DNA from 2 places in the Ruminococcus sp. RTP21484sp1_RTP21281st1_A8_RTP21281_210402 genome. Region 2 is predicted to be linked to the other one. Evidence: predicted binding sites of a transcription regulator. Region 2 holds the regulator's gene; the other holds the start of a gene.

Region 1 (8,603 bases), on a different contig from region 2:
GGAGAATTTATGGAAGAGAAAAAAACACAGACAGTCTGTCCATACGCAAAAAAGTGCGGTGGATGCCAGTATCAGGGGGTGCCTTATTCCGCACAGCTTAAAAAGAAACAAAATCAGGTACAGGGGCTTTTGAAGAAGTTTGGGAATGTGAAGCCGGTAATTGGAATGAAAGATCCTTATTTTTACCGGAATAAAGTTCATGCTGTATTTGACCGTGACAGGAAGGGAAATATTATTTCTGGAATTTATGAGGCTGGTACCCACAGAGTGGTTTCTATTGAACAGTGTCTGATTGAGGATGAGAAGAGTCAGGAAATCATCCGTACTATCCGGGGAATGCTAAAGTCTTTTAAGATCAAAACATATGATGAGGATACCGGATATGGACTTCTGCGCCATGTACTGGTGCGCCGTGGCTTTTCCACAGGTGAGGTAATGGTAGTACTGGTGGTCGCCTCTCCTATTTTTCCATCCAAAAATAACTTTGTGAAGGCATTAAGAAAAGTTCATCCAGAGATCAGTACTGTGGTATTAAATATTAATGACAAAAATACAAGCATGGTTCTTGGCGAGCGGGAAATCGTACTTTATGGTAAGGGATTTATCCGTGATACCCTTTGTGGAAAATCCTTCCGTATTTCGCCGAAATCCTTCTATCAGGTAAATTCAGTGCAGACCGAAATTCTTTATGGAAAAGCTGTGGAATTTGCAGGGCTGACAGGGAAAGAAAAAGTCATTGATGCATATTGTGGAATTGGCACCATCGGTCTGGTAGCTTCTGGTAAGGCAAGAGAAGTGGTCGGAGTGGAACTGAATAAAGATGCAGTCAGGGATGCAAGGATCAATGCAAGAGAGAATAAGGTGGTAAACATATCTTTCCGCCAGGGCGATGCCGGTGAATTTATGGAGGCAATGGCAGAAGCTGGTGAAAAGGCAGATGTGGTATTTATGGATCCTCCCCGCTCAGGCAGCAGCGAGAAATTCCTGAATTCCGTAATAAAACTCTCTCCGAAGAAAATTGTTTACATTTCCTGTAACCCGGAAACACTTGCAAGAGACCTTAATTTCCTTACGAGAAAAAACTATATAGTTAAAGAAATCCAGCCTGTGGAAATGTTCTGTTTTACAGATCACACAGAAGTGGTGACCTGGCTGGAGCAAAAATAAAAAACTGTTGCTGTTTACAGGTTGTGCAGCGATGAAAATACATTCTGCAAGAAAAGGTATCCTGTCAGCAGGAAAAAAGGAGGTACCTATGATGACGACCATAACTGGAATTATGGAGTGGGTTCTGGAGAATATTGCTGGTTTCGCCATTGTAATTTTTGAGTTTATTGGAGTTGCCATTATTATCTGGAGTGGAATTACCGGATTTATCAAATGGCTGAAACATGCCGGAGATACTGGTGTCTATCTGGCGAGGGGACTTGCCATGGGACTGGAATTTAAAATGGGAAGTGAGATTCTTCGTACTGTAGTGGTACGTGAGTGGAAGGAAATCGGAATTGTAGCCGGAATTATTGCTCTTCGTGCAGCTCTTACGTTCCTGCTTCACTGGGAAATCAAGGAGGAAGAAAAAAGCGGCGGACATGAGGAATAGAGGTTCGCTGTTTATAGAGGATATCTGCGGGTTTATAAGAGCACACATAAAGATTGATAAAGGTATAACAAACAATGGAAATGAAAGTAATTGCTCATATCAGAAGTGATTTTCCAACGAAATTTGGAATTCCCCATCAGAGCGGCAGGATACAGGAACTAAAGGCGGATATTATTTTTGAACCGGAATATCGGAACCATGAGGCATTTCGAGGGCTGGAAGAGTATACTCATATCTGGCTGATCTGGGAATTTTCACAGGCTGTTCGCAAGGAGTGGTCTCCTACAGTGCGTCCTCCAAGACTTGGGGGAAATGTCAGAATGGGCGTTTTTGCTACAAGGTCTCCTTTTCGTCCAAATCCCATAGGACTTTCCAGTGTAAGGCTGGAGAGCGTAGAGTTTTCTGAAAAGTATGGACCGGTGCTTCATGTATCAGGAGCGGATCTTATGGACGGAACACCTATTTATGATATAAAGCCTTATCTGGCTTACGTGGACAGCCATCCGGAAGCAGCGGGCGGATTTACCGACCAGATTCAGGATCATAAGCTGAAAGTAGAGTTTCCGGAAAAGCTTTTGAAGAAGATTCCAGAGGAAAAAAGAGAAGCACTTCTGGCTGTGCTTGCAAACGATCCAAGACCTGGGTATCAGAAAGACCCTGAAAGAAAATACGGAATGTCTTTTGGATCCTGGGATATTCAGTTTAAAGTGGATGGAGAACAGCTGCAGGTATTGGAGGTATTTAACACTTTCACGAATTAAATCGAAAAAACCCTTGCAAAAAGTCGAATTTTTTCATAAAATGGAGAAAAAGTTTTTGAGGAGCATAAGGATTATGAGAAAAGTTGTAAAGTTTGGCGGAAGCTCCCTTGCAAATGCGGAGCAGTTTGAAAAAGTCGGAGATATTATCAGAAGTGAAGAGAGCAGACGTTTTGTTGTTCCTTCTGCACCAGGTAAGAGATTTGACGGGGACACGAAGGTAACAGATCTTCTTTACAGCTGTTATGACGCAGCTGCAAATGGCGGTGATTTTGAAAAGGTTTTAGAAGAAATCAAATCTCGTTATTATGAGATTATTAAAGGGCTTGGTCTTGCTCTTTCCATGGAAGAGGATTTCCAGTTGATCAAAGAGAATTTTAAAGCACAGATTGGCAGGGATTACGCCGCTTCCCGTGGAGAATATCTGAATGGTAAAGTAATGGCTGCTTATCTTGGTTATGAATTTGTGGATGCAGCAGAGGTGATCCGTTTTGATAAAAACGGAAATCTGGATTCAGAGAAGACAGACAAACTTCTGAACAAGCGTCTTTCCAAATGTGAGAATGCAGTTGTGCCGGGCTTCTATGGTGCAAAGGACGATGGAACTGTGACCACTTTTTCCAGAGGTGGTTCTGATGTGACTGGTTCTCTGGTTGCCAAGGCAATTAAGGCTGATATGTATGAAAACTGGACTGATGTGTCCGGTTTCCTTGTAACAGACCCGAGAATTGTAAAGAATCCGGCTGTGATTGAGACCATTACATACCGTGAACTTCGTGAGCTTTCCTACATGGGAGCTACTGTTCTTCATGAAGATGCTATTTTCCCTGTAAGAAAAGAGGGAATTCCGATTAATATCCGCAACACCAACCGTCCGGAGGATAAGGGAACTTTTATTGTGGAGAGTACCTGCCGTAAGCCGAAATATACCATAACCGGTATTGCAGGAAAGAAAGGTTTCTGTTCTATCAACATTGAGAAGTCCATGATGAACAGTGAAATCGGATTTGGCAGAAAAGTGCTTCAGGTATTTGAAGACCAGGGAATCAGTTTTGAGCATGTTCCATCCGGTATTGATACCATGACAGTATATGTTCACCAGGATGAGTTTGAAGAAAAGGAGCAGCAGGTAATTGCGGGAATCCATCGCCTGGTTCAGCCGGATTTTGTGGAAATGGAATCTGACCTTGCCCTGATCGCAGTTGTAGGACGTGGAATGAAATCCACCCGCGGTACAGCCGGAAGAATTTTCTCTGCCCTCGCACATGCAAATGTAAACGTCAAGATGATTGACCAGGGCTCCAGTGAGCTGAATATTATTATCGGCGTGGAGAACCGTGATTTTGAAAATGCAGTGAAAGCAATTTATGATATTTTTGTGCTGACTCAGATTTGAAATTGAGTGGATAGGTCGCCTGTCGGCAGCATTCACATATATGAAAATCTGCTCATACATTCAGAACGTCTGGTATTCAGGAATTTGCTGATGTAAGCATGTACCATTTCTGGCTGTCGTCCGGGAGCTTTAATAGTAAAAGAATGAGATAAGAGCCGTAAATCAAAGGGAGTGTTAGAAGTAATCTTTGATTTATGGCTCTTTTTGTATAGAAAAAATTTCGTTCCGTTTTATGATATTGACAAAACAGAACACATGTTCTAAAATAAAACAAGAACAAACGTTCTGAATTTGAGAAGAATAAATAATAAAGAATGCGAAACACAGATTACATAAAAGGAGCTTTGTTACGGGATGATTATTCAGGAATCAATGACATTGAAGCGGAAGCTGGAGATTTTATCGGATGCCGCGAAATATGATGTGGCTTGCACATCCAGCGGTGTGGATCGAAAAGGAGATGGAAAGGGCATGGGAAACAGCATTGCTGCCGGAATCTGTCATAGTTTTGCTCAGGATGGCAGATGTATCAGTCTTTTGAAGATCCTTTATACAAATGAATGTGTATTTGACTGTAAATATTGTATAAACAGAATCTCCAATGATGTGGTGCGTACCAGTTTTACCCCAGAAGAAGTGTGCCGTCTGACTATGGAATTTTACAGGAGGAACTATATTGAAGGACTGTTTTTAAGTTCCGGAGTAAAGGAAAGTCCGGACAGGACTATGGAAGAACTGCTTTGTACAGTAAACCTTCTTCGTAATAAATATCATTTTCAGGGATATATTCATTTGAAAGCCATTCCAGGTGCTGCTCCTGAACTGATCGCCCGGGCTGGGTATCTGGCAGATCGCATGAGCGTGAACCTGGAACTTCCTACTGCAGACGGGCTTAGGAAACTGGCACCGCATAAGAGCAGGCAAACCATTCTTCGCCCCATGAAGCAGATTCAGCAGCAGCGAGATCAGAATAAGGAGGAATTGGTTCTGTACCGCCATGCACCTAAGTTTGTACCAGCCGGTCAAAGTACCCAGATGATCATTGGAGCTATGGGGGAGAGCGATTATCAGATCGTGTCGGTAGCAGAATCTTTGTATAAGAACTTTGCATTAAAAAGAGTTTTTTATTCGGCTTTTGTCGCCGTAAATGAAGATAAGGATCTGCCTATGTCCTTATCAGGTCCGCCTCTTCTTCGAGAACACCGGCTTTATCAGGCAGACTGGCTTATGCGGTTTTATGGTTTTCAGGCTTCAGAGCTGCTTTCGGAGAAACACCCGGATTTTAATCTTCTTCTGGACCCCAAGGCAGACTGGGCAGTGTCACATCTGGAGTTTTTTCCGGTAGAGATCAATCAGGCAGATTATTATGAACTTCTTCGTGTACCGGGAATCGGTTATACCTCTGCCAGAAGAATCATTGGGGCCAGGAGAACCCATTCCCTGGATTTTGCAGATCTGAAGAGGATTGGTGTGGTTCTGAAGCGTGCCTTATATTTTATTACCTGTAATGGCCGCATGATGTACAATACCAGGGTAGAGGAAGCCTATATTACCCGTAATCTTCTATCTGAAGAGAACTGCCGAAGGCGTGGGAATGAAGCTGCATTTCAGCAATTATCCCTCTTTGGAGATGAGATGGGGAGCAGAAGACTGTATACAGGAAATACGAAGAATCATGTGGAGCGAAAGGTGGGAGCTATATGAATCAGGAGAAAAGAATCCTGGTATGTGAGGATTCTATGGAGGGGATTTTTTCTGCTGTCTATGATGGATGGAAAGAGTGTGCAGGCGGCTGTAAAGTGAGCATTCAGACCAGTTTTCCTGTAAATATGGAATTGTTCACTTCTTATCGGGAAATTGTTACGGATCAGAGTAAGGCTGGTAAGGTTATGAGGACGATTCTTATGAGACTGGGAAGTGAAGTTTACGAACAGATTTGTCTGGCGGCAGCTTCGGCAGATGAAGACAGGGGAACTGCCATTTATTATGTGCTGCACCGGGCTTTTGGGGGAGGCAGATGTGAAAAACGTGTGATGGAGGCACTGGCAGATCCATATGTATCCAGAGTTGCGAAACTGGCACTCTGTGTGAAAAGGGAATATCACCACTATTTTGGGTTTGTCCGTTTCAGAGAGATTAGCGGAAGATTTCTGTTGGCGAAGATCCAGCCGGGGAATGATATCCTGTCTCTTATGGCTCTTCATTTTTCCAATCGTTTTCCCAATGAGAACTGGGTAATCTACGATGAGAAGAGGCAGAAGGCGTTGTGCCATGAGAAAGGGAAGGAGTGCGTCATGAGAAAAGGGGTGCGTATACAGGTGCCAGGGAGCGCCGTAGGGGATATGGGAGAGTACGAGGAACTGTGGCAGACATTTTGTGACAGCATATCCATTGAAGCAAGGAGAAATGAGAAACTTCAGAAGCAGATGCTTGCTTTGCATTTTCGGAGTAATATGCCGGAGTTTTCTATGAAAGGATAGGCCGATAAGTAAAATTCGTGTTATAATGCTTACAGATAAGGTATCTTTGTTTGGAAGGCAGCAGACCAGTAAAAGGCGGTAAATTGGAAATGGACAATCCGGTAACACGAATATCAGTAAGAAATCTTGTGGAGTTTATATTGCAGAGTGGTGATCTTGATAACCGAAGAGGTACTATAGACAAAGATGCTATGTTAAAGGGCAGCAGACTGCATCGGAAGCTTCAGAAACAAATGGGCGGAGACTACAGAGCAGAGGTTGCTTTGCGGATGAATTACAGCTATGAGGATCTGGACATTCGGGTGGAAGGGCGTGCAGATGGAATTTTTACAGAAGATGAGATTGTCTGGATCGATGAGATTAAGGGAATATATGGAAATGTGGAACAGATGGAAGAGCCTGTGAAGGTTCATAAGGCTCAGGCTATGTGTTATGGTTATATTTACGGTGTTCAGGAAGGCTTGTCGAAGATTGGAATCCAGATGACATATGCCAACCTGGAGACAGAAGTGGTGAAAAGGTTCCGGGAGGTGCTCTCCATAGAGGAACTGCAAGAATGGTACCAGAAACTTCTGGATGAATATCATAAATGGCTCAGTTATCAGAAAAAATGGAAGGAAGAGAGAAATCATTCTCTTCAGAGCCTGGAATTTCCATTTCCCTACAGAGAAGGTCAGAGAAAGATGGTGAGCAGTGTTTACCATGCAATTGGAGCCAGTCGTCAGATTTTTATTCAGGCACCTACCGGCGTAGGAAAAACCATGTCTACCATATTTCCGGCAGTTCGTGCTGTTGGCGAAGGGAAAGGGGAGACGATCTTTTATCTTACAGCCAAGACTATTACAAGAACAGTGGCTCAGGAAGCTCTTGAGGTGCTGCGGGAAAAGGGAATGAAATACAAAGTGGTGACCATTACAGCCAAGGAGAAGCTGTGTTTTATGGACGAAACCAAGTGTGATCCGGTACATTGTCCTTACGCCAGGGGACATTTTGACAGGGTCAATGACGCTGTCTATGAGCTGTGGACGACGAAGAGCAGATATGACAGGGAGACTATCCGGGAGCAGGCCGAGAAATGGCAGGTGTGTCCTTTTGAAATGTGTCTGGATCTGTCTTTGTGGGTGGACGCTGTAATTTGTGATTATAATTATGTGTTTGACCCTACAGTTCATTTGAAACGTTTTTTCGGGGAAGGTGCAGGTGGAGATTATATCTTTCTCATTGATGAAGCCCATAATCTGGCGGAACGGGGAAGAGAGATGTACAGCGCTTCTATTTGCAGGGAAGATGCTGTTCGGGTTCGAAAAGCTATGAAGGAGAGAGCACCCCGGCTTTACCGCTCCCTTGGAAAGCTGGATAAACAGCTGAAAGAACTGCAGGTGGACTGTGGAAATTACATCGTTCTCCCAGGCACGGGTTCCATAACTATGACGATTTTAAAGGTTCAGGGAGAATTTGATGCTTTTCTGGAAGCACATAAGGATGTGGAACTGGAAGATGAAGTAAGAAAGTTTTATTTTGATATTCGCAATTTTCTGAATATTGCAGAACTGATAGACGAGAACTATGTAGTTTATGCTGAGAATGGAGAAGATGGTCTGTTTCGCCTGAAACTGTTCTGTGTAAATCCGGCAGTGAACCTGGGGGAATATCTGAAGAAAGGCCGCAGTGCCGTATTCTTTTCTGCTACATTGCTGCCCATGAGCTACTACAGAAAATTGCTCAGCAACAGGCAGGACGATTATGGAATCTATGTGGAATCACCGTTTTCACAGAAGAACCGCTGTATTTTAAATGCCGGCGATGTAAGTTCCTTATATAGCCGCAGGGGATATGAGGAATATCACAAAATTGCGGAATATATAGCGAGGACGGTATGGCAGCACAAGGGAAATTATATGGTATTTTTTCCTTCTTACAAAATGTTGGAAGAGGTTTATGCAGTCTACGAAGAAGAATTTTCTGTAAACTGGGTGAAGTGTATCTGTCAGAACAGCTCTATGAAGGAACAGGAAAGAGAAGAGTTTCTTCAGGAATTTGAACAGGATCAGGAGTCACTGGTAGCTTTTTGCATTATGGGCGGTATTTTTTCAGAGGGAATCGATCTGCTGGGAGAAAAACTGATTGGAGCCATTTTAGTGGGAACCGGATTGCCCCAGTTGGGAAATGAGAGGGAAATTCTTCGTTCTTTTTACACAGAAAATGGGGAAAATGGATTTGATTACGCCTATAGGTACCCTGGCATGAATAAGGTTCTGCAGGCTGCTGGAAGAGTAATCCGCACAAGGGAGGATCATGGTGTTATTCTCCTTTTGGATGAACGATTCCGGCAGAGAGAATACAGCAATCTTTTTCCGGTGGAGTGGAAT
Region 2 (8,603 bases):
ACAAATGTCATGCCTGTGCAATCGAGGAAGAAGGTCAGATTATGGAGCTTCGCCTGGAGGCAGCCGCCCGACAGTCCATTCTCGGAAATATTTATGTAGGACAGGTGGAAAATATTGCTTCTAATATCCAGGCTGCATTTGTTCTTATTGCACCTGGCGTACGCGGCTATTTTCCTCTTCAGGAAGCAGAGCAGGTTATCTATGCCTCCGGGAAAGCACCTGGCAGTCCCTTACGTCCAGGTGATCAGATTCTGGTACAGGTAAGCCGTGATGCCATGAAGGGAAAACTTCCCGCACTGACTGCAAACTTAAATTTTACAGGTAAATACCTGGTGCTCACCACAGGAGAAAAAAAGTTCGGACTATCTGGCAAGCTCTCTGGTACAGAGCGCCACACTTTATCCAGCTGGCTGGAAGCAGAGGCTGCACGTCCGAATAAGGAATATGGCTTGATTGTCCGCACCAACGCAGCTCAGGCTGAAAAGGCTGAAATCCTTCAGGAGCTTTCTTATCTGAAATCACTGTATGAAAAAGTTGCTGTCAACGGCAAAAGCCGCACCTGTTTCAGCCTTCTCTACGAAACAGAACCGGTTTACCTTACCACTCTCCGTGATATTTACAGCGAAAATCTCACAGACATTGTAACAGATGATCCTGAAATTTTTCAGCAGATCACTTCTTATTTGAAAGAAACAAGTCCGGAGGAAGAAAGCAAAGCCCGTTTTTATCAGGACAAGCTTCTTCCGTTATACAAGCTTTCCCGCATGGAAAACGCGCTGGATGAGGTTCAAAAGGAAAAAATCTGGCTGAACAGCGGCGGGTTTATTGTGATCCAGCAGACAGAAGCCTTTGTCTCCATCGATGTAAACAGCGGGAAATTTACCGGAAAGAAAAAAGCCGAAGAAACCTATCGCAAAATCAATCTGGAAGCAGCTAAGGAAATTTCACGACAACTGCGGCTTCGCAACCTGTCCGGAATTATTCTTATTGATTTTATCAATATGACAAACCCAGATCATAACAACGAGCTTTTTCATGTATTGCAGAAATATCTGAGGAAGGATCCGGTGAAATGTAAAGCCATAGATATTACACCGCTTCACATTCTGGAGATGACACGAAAGAAAGTCAGAAAACCGGTAATAGAGGAGATCAGGCAGATAAAGTCAGGAGATTTTTCGAACACGCTCTAAATAAAACTATAAGAAATTCCTTTTTCGTATTTTCGAAATTATTACAAGCAGCAAACCAGAAACATGGGTTTTCGTTTTTATTTTTTTACAAATTTTTTTACAATTTTTTTTACAAAACCTCTTGACGAAACCAAATCTCCCTGTTATTATAATCGAGTATGCCGCACAAAGAGGTTTAAGAGTCGAGAGACCACCATATTTGGCGAGTAAAGTCTATAGGAGGTGCCACAAATGTACGCAATTATTGCAACAGGTGGTAAACAGTACAAAGTTGCTGAAGGCGACGTAATCAGAGTTGAGAAGCTCGGAGTTGAAGCTGGTGAAACCGTTACTTTTGATTCTGTAATTGCAGTTAGCAATGACGGATTAAAGGTTGGAGAAGACGTTAAGGATGCCAGTGTTACCGCTTCTGTAGTTGAGAACGGAAAGGCTAAAAAAGTCATCGTTTACAAGTACAAGAGAAAAACTGGATATCACAAGAAAAACGGTCACAGACAGCAGTACACCAAAGTTAAAATCGAAAAGATCAACGCTTAATCAGGTGCTGTTATGATCAATATTACAGTTAAGAAGAGAAAAGGCTCTTATCTGGATTTTCTGTCCAAAGGACATGCAGGCTATGCCGAAGAGGGACAGGATATTGTATGTGCTGCCGTATCAGCCTTGATCATTACTACTGTGAATTCTCTTGAGAAATTTACGGAAGAGCAGATTGAAGCGGAAGCGGATGAGGGATATGTATCCATCCATTTTAAAACAAATCCGAATACTGAGCGCGGGAAACTGCTTATGGATTCCCTGATTCTTGGATTAACAGAAATTGAGCATAGTTATAACAATCGATATTTGACAGTAAGAGTCAAGGAGGTGTAACAACAATGATGAAGATGAACCTTCAGTTATTCGCACATAAAAAAGGAGTTGGTTCCACAAAGAACGGTCGTGATTCCGAGTCCAAGAGATTAGGTGCGAAGAGAGCAGACGGACAGTTTGTTAAAGCCGGCAACATCCTTTACAGACAGCGCGGAACTAAGATCCATGCAGGCGAGAACGTAGGATGCGGAAAAGACTATACATTATTTGCACTGACCGATGGTGTTGTAAGATTCACCAGAAAAGGCCGCGATAAGAAACAGGTTTCTATCGTACCAGTAGAGGCAGAGTAATTCGTAGAGCAGGAGGCTTCAAATCTATAAAGGTTTGGAGCCTTTTCTTATAAAGGAGATTTAATGTTCGCAGACAGAGCTACCATATATATCCGTTCCGGTAAGGGCGGCGACGGCCATGTAAGCTTCCGCAGGGAAAAATATGTACCTGACGGCGGTCCGGATGGCGGCGACGGCGGCAAGGGCGGAGACGTCATTTTTGAAGTTGACGAGGGACAGAATACCCTCGGTGATTACCGTCATAAAAGAAAATATAAGGCAGAAGACGGTCAGGAGGGCGGCAAAAAGCGCTGCCACGGTGCCGACGGTGCCGACATTATATTAAAGGTACCGGAAGGTACTGTTATCATGGAGGCTGAATCCCGTAAGGTAATTGCAGACATGTCCGGTGACAATCGTCGTCAGATCGTTCTGCGCGGTGGACGCGGCGGTAAGGGAAATCAGCATTATGCAACCCCTACCATGCAGGTTCCCAAATATGCCCAGCCTGGACAGCCTTTTCAGGAGCTTGAAGTGCTTCTGGAGCTAAAGGTGATCGCAGATGTAGGACTGGTAGGTTTTCCTAATGTTGGTAAATCTACATTTCTCTCACGTGTTACAAATGCGAAACCGAAAATTGCCAACTATCATTTCACAACCTTAAGCCCGAACCTTGGTGTTGTAGATACTGAGAATGGCGGTTTTATCATCGCAGATATCCCTGGACTGATCGAAGGTGCTTCTGAAGGAGTCGGTCTTGGTCATGAGTTCCTTCGCCATATTGAGCGTACCAGAGTTCTGGTGCACATTGTGGATGCAGCTTCCACAGAGGGACGAGATCCTATTGATGATATTTATAAGATTACCAAAGAACTGGAGAAATACAATCCGGAAATTGCAAAGCGTCCTCAGGTAATTGCAGCCAATAAAGTGGACTGTATTTTTGACGACGGTCAGGAGAATCCTGTAGACAGACTTCGCAAAGAATTTGAACCAAAAGGTATCAAAGTATATCCCATTTCTGCAGTTACCGGACAGGGTGTACGCGAGCTTCTTTTCCATATCAAGGAACTTCTGGACAGTTGTCCGAAGAAAGCAATCGTATTCGAGCAGGAATTCTTCCCAGAAGATATGCTGATCAATGAGAGCCTTCCATTTACCGTACAGGTTGATGAGGAAGATCCCTCTGTATTTATCGTAGAAGGACCACGTATCGAGAAAATGCTTGGTTATACCAATCTGGATTCTGAGAAAGGCTTCGCCTTTTTCCAGCGTTTCCTGAAAGAGGGCGGCATTCTGGATGAACTGGAAAACGCCGGTATTCAGGAGGGTGATACGGTCCGTATGTATGGATTTGAATTTGATTATTATAAATAAATAGCAGCTATTCAGCAGGTATTCAGGAGATAAATTATGACAAGTAAGCAAAGAGCATATTTAAAAAGTCTGGCAATGAAAATGGATGCCATTATCCAGCTTGGCAAGGGCGGTCTTACACCGGAAAACACCAAGGCTGTTGACGAAGCACTTGCAGCGAGAGAGCTGATTAAAATCAGTGTGCTTCAGAACTGTCTGGAGGATCCTAAGGAAATGGCACAGGTTCTTGCAGAGCGCACCCATTCCCAGGTTGTACAGGTGATCGGTAAGAAGATCGTATTATACCGCGAAGGTAAAAAAGAGAAAAAGAAAATTGAACTGCCAAAATAATCGAAAAAAAATCGGGATCATGGGCGGTACCTTTGATCCCATCCATATGGGACATCTGATCCTGGGTGAGCAGAGCTATGAGCAATTCCAGCTGGATAAGGTTCTGTTTATGCCTTCCGGCAACCCGCCTCATAAACGGGACCGTGCTGGCAGAGCCTCTGATAACCAGCGTGTGGATATGGTCCGGCTTGCAATTGAAGATAATCCCCATTTTGAGTTGTCTCTTGCAGAAATGCACGAGACCGGGTATACCTATACCTATCGCACTCTGGAAGAGCTAAAAGAATACAATCCGGACACAGACTATTATTTTATCATTGGTGCAGATTCTCTTTTTGCTTTTGACGAATGGATGGAACCAGAGCGGATCTGTCGGGCCTGTACTCTTGTGGTGGCTGTCCGGGATCATGCGTCCTACGCTGAACTGAATCGGGAAATCCAGCGTCTTTCTGCAAGGTACAACGGAAATTTTGCCCTTTTGGATACTATGAATATTGATGTGTCCAGTCATCAGATCCGTCAGTGGATTTCAAAAGAAAAAAGTCTGAAATATTACGTCCCGGATAAGGTGATTTCTTACATGAAAGAGAATGGAATTTACAGAAAGAAGGAAGTCTGACCATGGCAGATTACGATTTTGCAAAAATTGAAAAAAAACTTTCCAAATACCTGGATGAGGATCGTTTTCAGCATACCATGGGCGTTATGTACACCAGCGCATGTCTGGCTATGGTCCATGGATATGATATCAAAGATGCACAGGTGTCCGGTCTTCTTCACGATTGCGCCAAATGCATTCCCAATAAGAAAAAACTGAAGATGTGCAGCGAACACAATATTCCGGTTTCCGATTTTGAGAGAAGTCACCCGTTTCTTCTCCACTCCCGTCTTGGAGCTTATATTGCTCACGAGAAATATGGGATTGACGATCAGGAGATTCTTTCTGCCATCAATTATCACACAACTGGCAGACGTGAAATGAGTCTTCTTGAAAAGATTATTTATATTGCAGATTATATTGAGCCCATGCGTTATAAAGCAAGCCGTTTACCGGAAATTCGCAAACTTGCGTTTGAAGACCTGGATGAGTGTATGTATGAGATCCTAAAAGATACCCTGGAGTATCTGGAAGAAGATTCTGCCGATGATATTGAGCCAACTTCCAAGGAGGCTTATATTTATTATAAAGAATTGCATAATAAGCGTAATAACGTATCTGATAATTAATACTCCGCATATACTGGCGAATATTTTTACTATTTACAATTAACATTCTACGAGATGCGAGATATTTCGCACGAGCGAAGGCCAGGTACCACCTGACAGAGGATATTATTTCACTTTTAAAGCCTTTTGTTCTCGCAGGAATTTAAAATAATATTAGGTCAGTATAAGCATTATTAAGAAAGGAGCAGATCAGAATGAGTACAGTAAGTACAGAGAAAATGATGGCACAGATTGCCTGCAAGGCAATTGATGATAAAAAGGGACAGGATATTAAGGTAATTGATATTCATAATGTTTCTGTAATTGCAGATTATTTCGTAATCGCAAGCGGTACAAACTCCAATCAGGTTCAGGCGATCGTCGATAATGTGGAGGAGCAGCTTGGACGTGCTGGCTTTGAGGCGAAGCAGATTGAGGGAAACCGCAATTCCAGCTGGATTCTCATGGATTACGGCGATGTGATCGTGCATGTGTTTGATGAGGAAAACAGACTTTTCTATGATCTGGAGAGAATCTGGAGAGATGGAAAGGTTCTGGAGATGGACGCGTTTTTAGAGAAATAAAAAAGTCCCCTTTGGTAAACAAATTGTCTGGAAACAGCAATTGTTTGCTAAAGGGGAAATTTTTTATGACTATTGGTAAAAACGCATGACACCAAATACTTTACCCAGAATCTGGATTTCTCCTGTAATGATAATGGGATCCATAGTGTCATTCTCTGGCTGAAGGCGGTAGTAGCCCTTCTCCTTATAGAAGGTCTTCACTGTGGCAGAATCCTCTACCAGGGCAACTACAATGTCGCCGTTATCTGCAGTTGGCTGCTGCTTTACCAGAACCTGATCACCATCGAAGATTCCTGCATTGATCATACTGTCGCCTTTTACCTTCAGTATGAAGCTCTGTTCATTGGGCATAAATTCTGCCGGGATGGGGAAGTAGCCATCTACATTCTCTACAGCCAGAATAGGCTGTCCGGCGGCTACGGTACCTACAAGCGGAACATTGACCACTTCACGGCGGACAAGATTGAAATTGTCATCAATGATCTCTATGGCTCTTGGCTTCGTGGCATCGCGGCGGATGTATCCGTTCTTCTCAAGAGCTTCCAGATGGGCATGAACAGATGATGTAGACTTCAGATTTACAGCTTCACAAATCTCACGAACTGCTGGCGGGAATCCGCGGTTCAGAATCTCACTTTTAATATATTCTAAAATTTCCTGCTGTTTTTTGCTGATTTTACCATATGTCATAAGAGTTTTCCTCCGAAATTCATTCAACTTTTTCTTATCATACCATATTTTTCTTAATTAAGCAAACAGATATTCTGAAAATATGTTCGTTTTTTGATATGCAGGCTGTTCACAGCTTCCAGCTTTGTTCACACACTTTTCGTTTTCTTTTCCTTGTGTTCACCGGCAAAAAATGGTACAATTGTTTGGTATGAAAATTCAGAGCCCGACTCAAAAACAAAGGGGGAATCCGCTTGTCCGAGAAGAAATCTAACAAGCCTGGCAAAATGGCAGGACTTTTTGTCCAGTTAAAGAACATATTCGGACTGAATATTGCCACCGTTGCTTTTGGTGTATTGTTATTATATATGATTTTTACTGCATTTTTACTTGTAACCTCCACACACATCGAATCTTACCAGGTTACCACAGGTCCTTTATCACGAAACGAGACCTACACTGGTATTTCTCTTCGGGAAGAGAGTGTTTTTAAGGCAGAATCCTCCGGTTATGTGAATTATTATGCCCGGGAGGGAAGTAAGATCAATGCCAACGGTGCTGTTTACGGATTAAGTTCCGGAAAAATTGCAGAAACCAAGTCTGCATTGACTGCGGACGAACTGGAGAAAATCCGCAGTTCTATGCTCAGCTTTTCCAAGGGATTTTCCGGAAGTAAATTTAACAACACCTACAGTTTTAAGAACCAGCTGGAGGGAAGCATCCTTCAGTATGAGGGAATTTCCACTGACGGGAATGCAGATTCACAAGTAGTGACCATCGGTGGACAGAATATCTGTAAAGCCCAGGAAGACGGCATTATCCTCTATTCTATGGACGGTTATGAGAATAAGACTGTGGAGAACATTACAGCAGCAGATTTTGACCAGACTTCTTACCATGAAACGGATCTGAAGTCATCCGAAAAGGTGCAGGCCGGAGATAACATTTATACAAATATTACCAGCGAATTATGGAGCCTGATCATTCCATTAAGCGACAAACAGGCCGCCAAGCTGGAGGGACGTTCCACCATTCGTGTGAAATTTCTCAAGGATGATATGACACAGAGCGGCGATTTTTCCATCATAAAAATCGATGGTAACAAATATGGAAAAATTGACTTCAGCCGCGGTCTGATCCGCTATGCATCTGACCGTTTTCTGGATATTGAGCTGGTTACCAATACAGTAACCGGTCTTAAGATTCCCCTTTCCGCTATTGAATCCAAGGATTTTTACGTAATTCCGGCAGAATATGCCACGACTGATCCTGACAGCGGAAGTGTAGGCTTTAACAAGATTTCCAAAGATTCCAGCGGAAATAACGTAAGAACCTTTATCAATGCTACAATCTACGGTAAAGTTAAAATTGAGTCAGATGATGATTCTGCCGATGAAGCTTACAATTATTACGTGGATAGAAGCGCTTTTAAGGAAGGAGATGCTATTGTAAAAGATGACTCCAACCAGCGCTTTATTGTAGGCGAAACAGATTCTCTGGAAGGCGTTTACTGCATCAATCAAGGGTATGCGGTATTCCGTCAGGTAGATATACTGGATCAGAATGAAGAATATGCCATTATTTCCAGTAATACATCCTACGGACTTTCCCGCTATGACCGCATTGCCAGAGACTCCTCCCAGGTAAAAGAGCAGGATATTCTCTACTAAGTTTAACATATACTATTTTTAAGGAGGCTTATAAATGTTAGCTGAAAATTTACAGCAGGTAAATGCAAATATTGAAAAAGCCTGTGCTGCTGTTTCCCGTGACCCAGGTGAAGTCACATTGGTGGCAGTAAGTAAGACCAAACCGGTCTCCATGCTTCAGGAGGCGTATGATGCCGGTGCGTGTGTTTTTGGAGAAAATAAAGTGCAGGAGATCATGGATAAATATGACCAGCTGCCATCAGATATCCAGTGGCACATGATCGGTCATCTGCAGCGCAATAAAGTAAAATATATTATTGACAAGGTTGCCATGATTCACTCGGTAGATTCCCTTCGCCTTGCCCAGACCATTGAGCAGGAAGCTGCAAAGAAAGATCTTGTTATGCCGATTCTGCTGGAAGTTAATGTAGCAGAGGAAGAAAGCAAATT

Evidence for each region. The regulator LexA, encoded in region 2, represses DNA repair genes until DNA is damaged. The targets are predictions, from matches to a motif close to CNAACANNTGTTNG.
Region 1: a site for LexA is predicted at 4,028-4,041, ahead of AB5170_RS02835 (putative DNA modification/repair radical SAM protein). Genes of this name have one in related genera too.

What each region holds. Positions count from the first base shown of each region.
Region 1 is NZ_JBCPGE010000004.1:61,579-70,181, forward strand. It holds gene rlmD (23S rRNA (uracil(1939)-C(5))-methyltransferase RlmD) at 10-1,167, shown strand; gene AB5170_RS02820 (DUF1622 domain-containing protein) at 1,256-1,600, shown strand; gene tsaA (tRNA (N6-threonylcarbamoyladenosine(37)-N6)-methyltransferase TrmO) at 1,675-2,361, shown strand; gene AB5170_RS02830 (aspartate kinase) at 2,435-3,754, shown strand; gene AB5170_RS02835 (putative DNA modification/repair radical SAM protein) at 4,109-5,458, shown strand; gene AB5170_RS02840 (TIGR03915 family putative DNA repair protein) at 5,455-6,234, shown strand; gene AB5170_RS02845 (ATP-dependent DNA helicase) at 6,324-8,603, shown strand, end outside.
Region 2 is NZ_JBCPGE010000029.1:12,043-20,645, forward strand. It holds gene AB5170_RS14060 (ribonuclease E/G) at 1-1,193, shown strand, start outside; gene rplU (50S ribosomal protein L21) at 1,425-1,730, shown strand; gene AB5170_RS14070 (ribosomal-processing cysteine protease Prp) at 1,743-2,066, shown strand; gene rpmA (50S ribosomal protein L27) at 2,072-2,359, shown strand; gene obgE (GTPase ObgE) at 2,423-3,715, shown strand; gene yhbY (ribosome assembly RNA-binding protein YhbY) at 3,752-4,045, shown strand; gene nadD (nicotinate-nucleotide adenylyltransferase) at 4,029-4,664, shown strand; gene yqeK (bis(5'-nucleosyl)-tetraphosphatase (symmetrical) YqeK) at 4,667-5,272, shown strand; gene rsfS (ribosome silencing factor) at 5,467-5,835, shown strand; gene lexA (transcriptional repressor LexA) at 5,905-6,525, opposite strand; gene AB5170_RS14110 (HlyD family efflux transporter periplasmic adaptor subunit) at 6,759-8,174, shown strand; gene AB5170_RS14115 (YggS family pyridoxal phosphate-dependent enzyme) at 8,209-8,603, shown strand, end outside.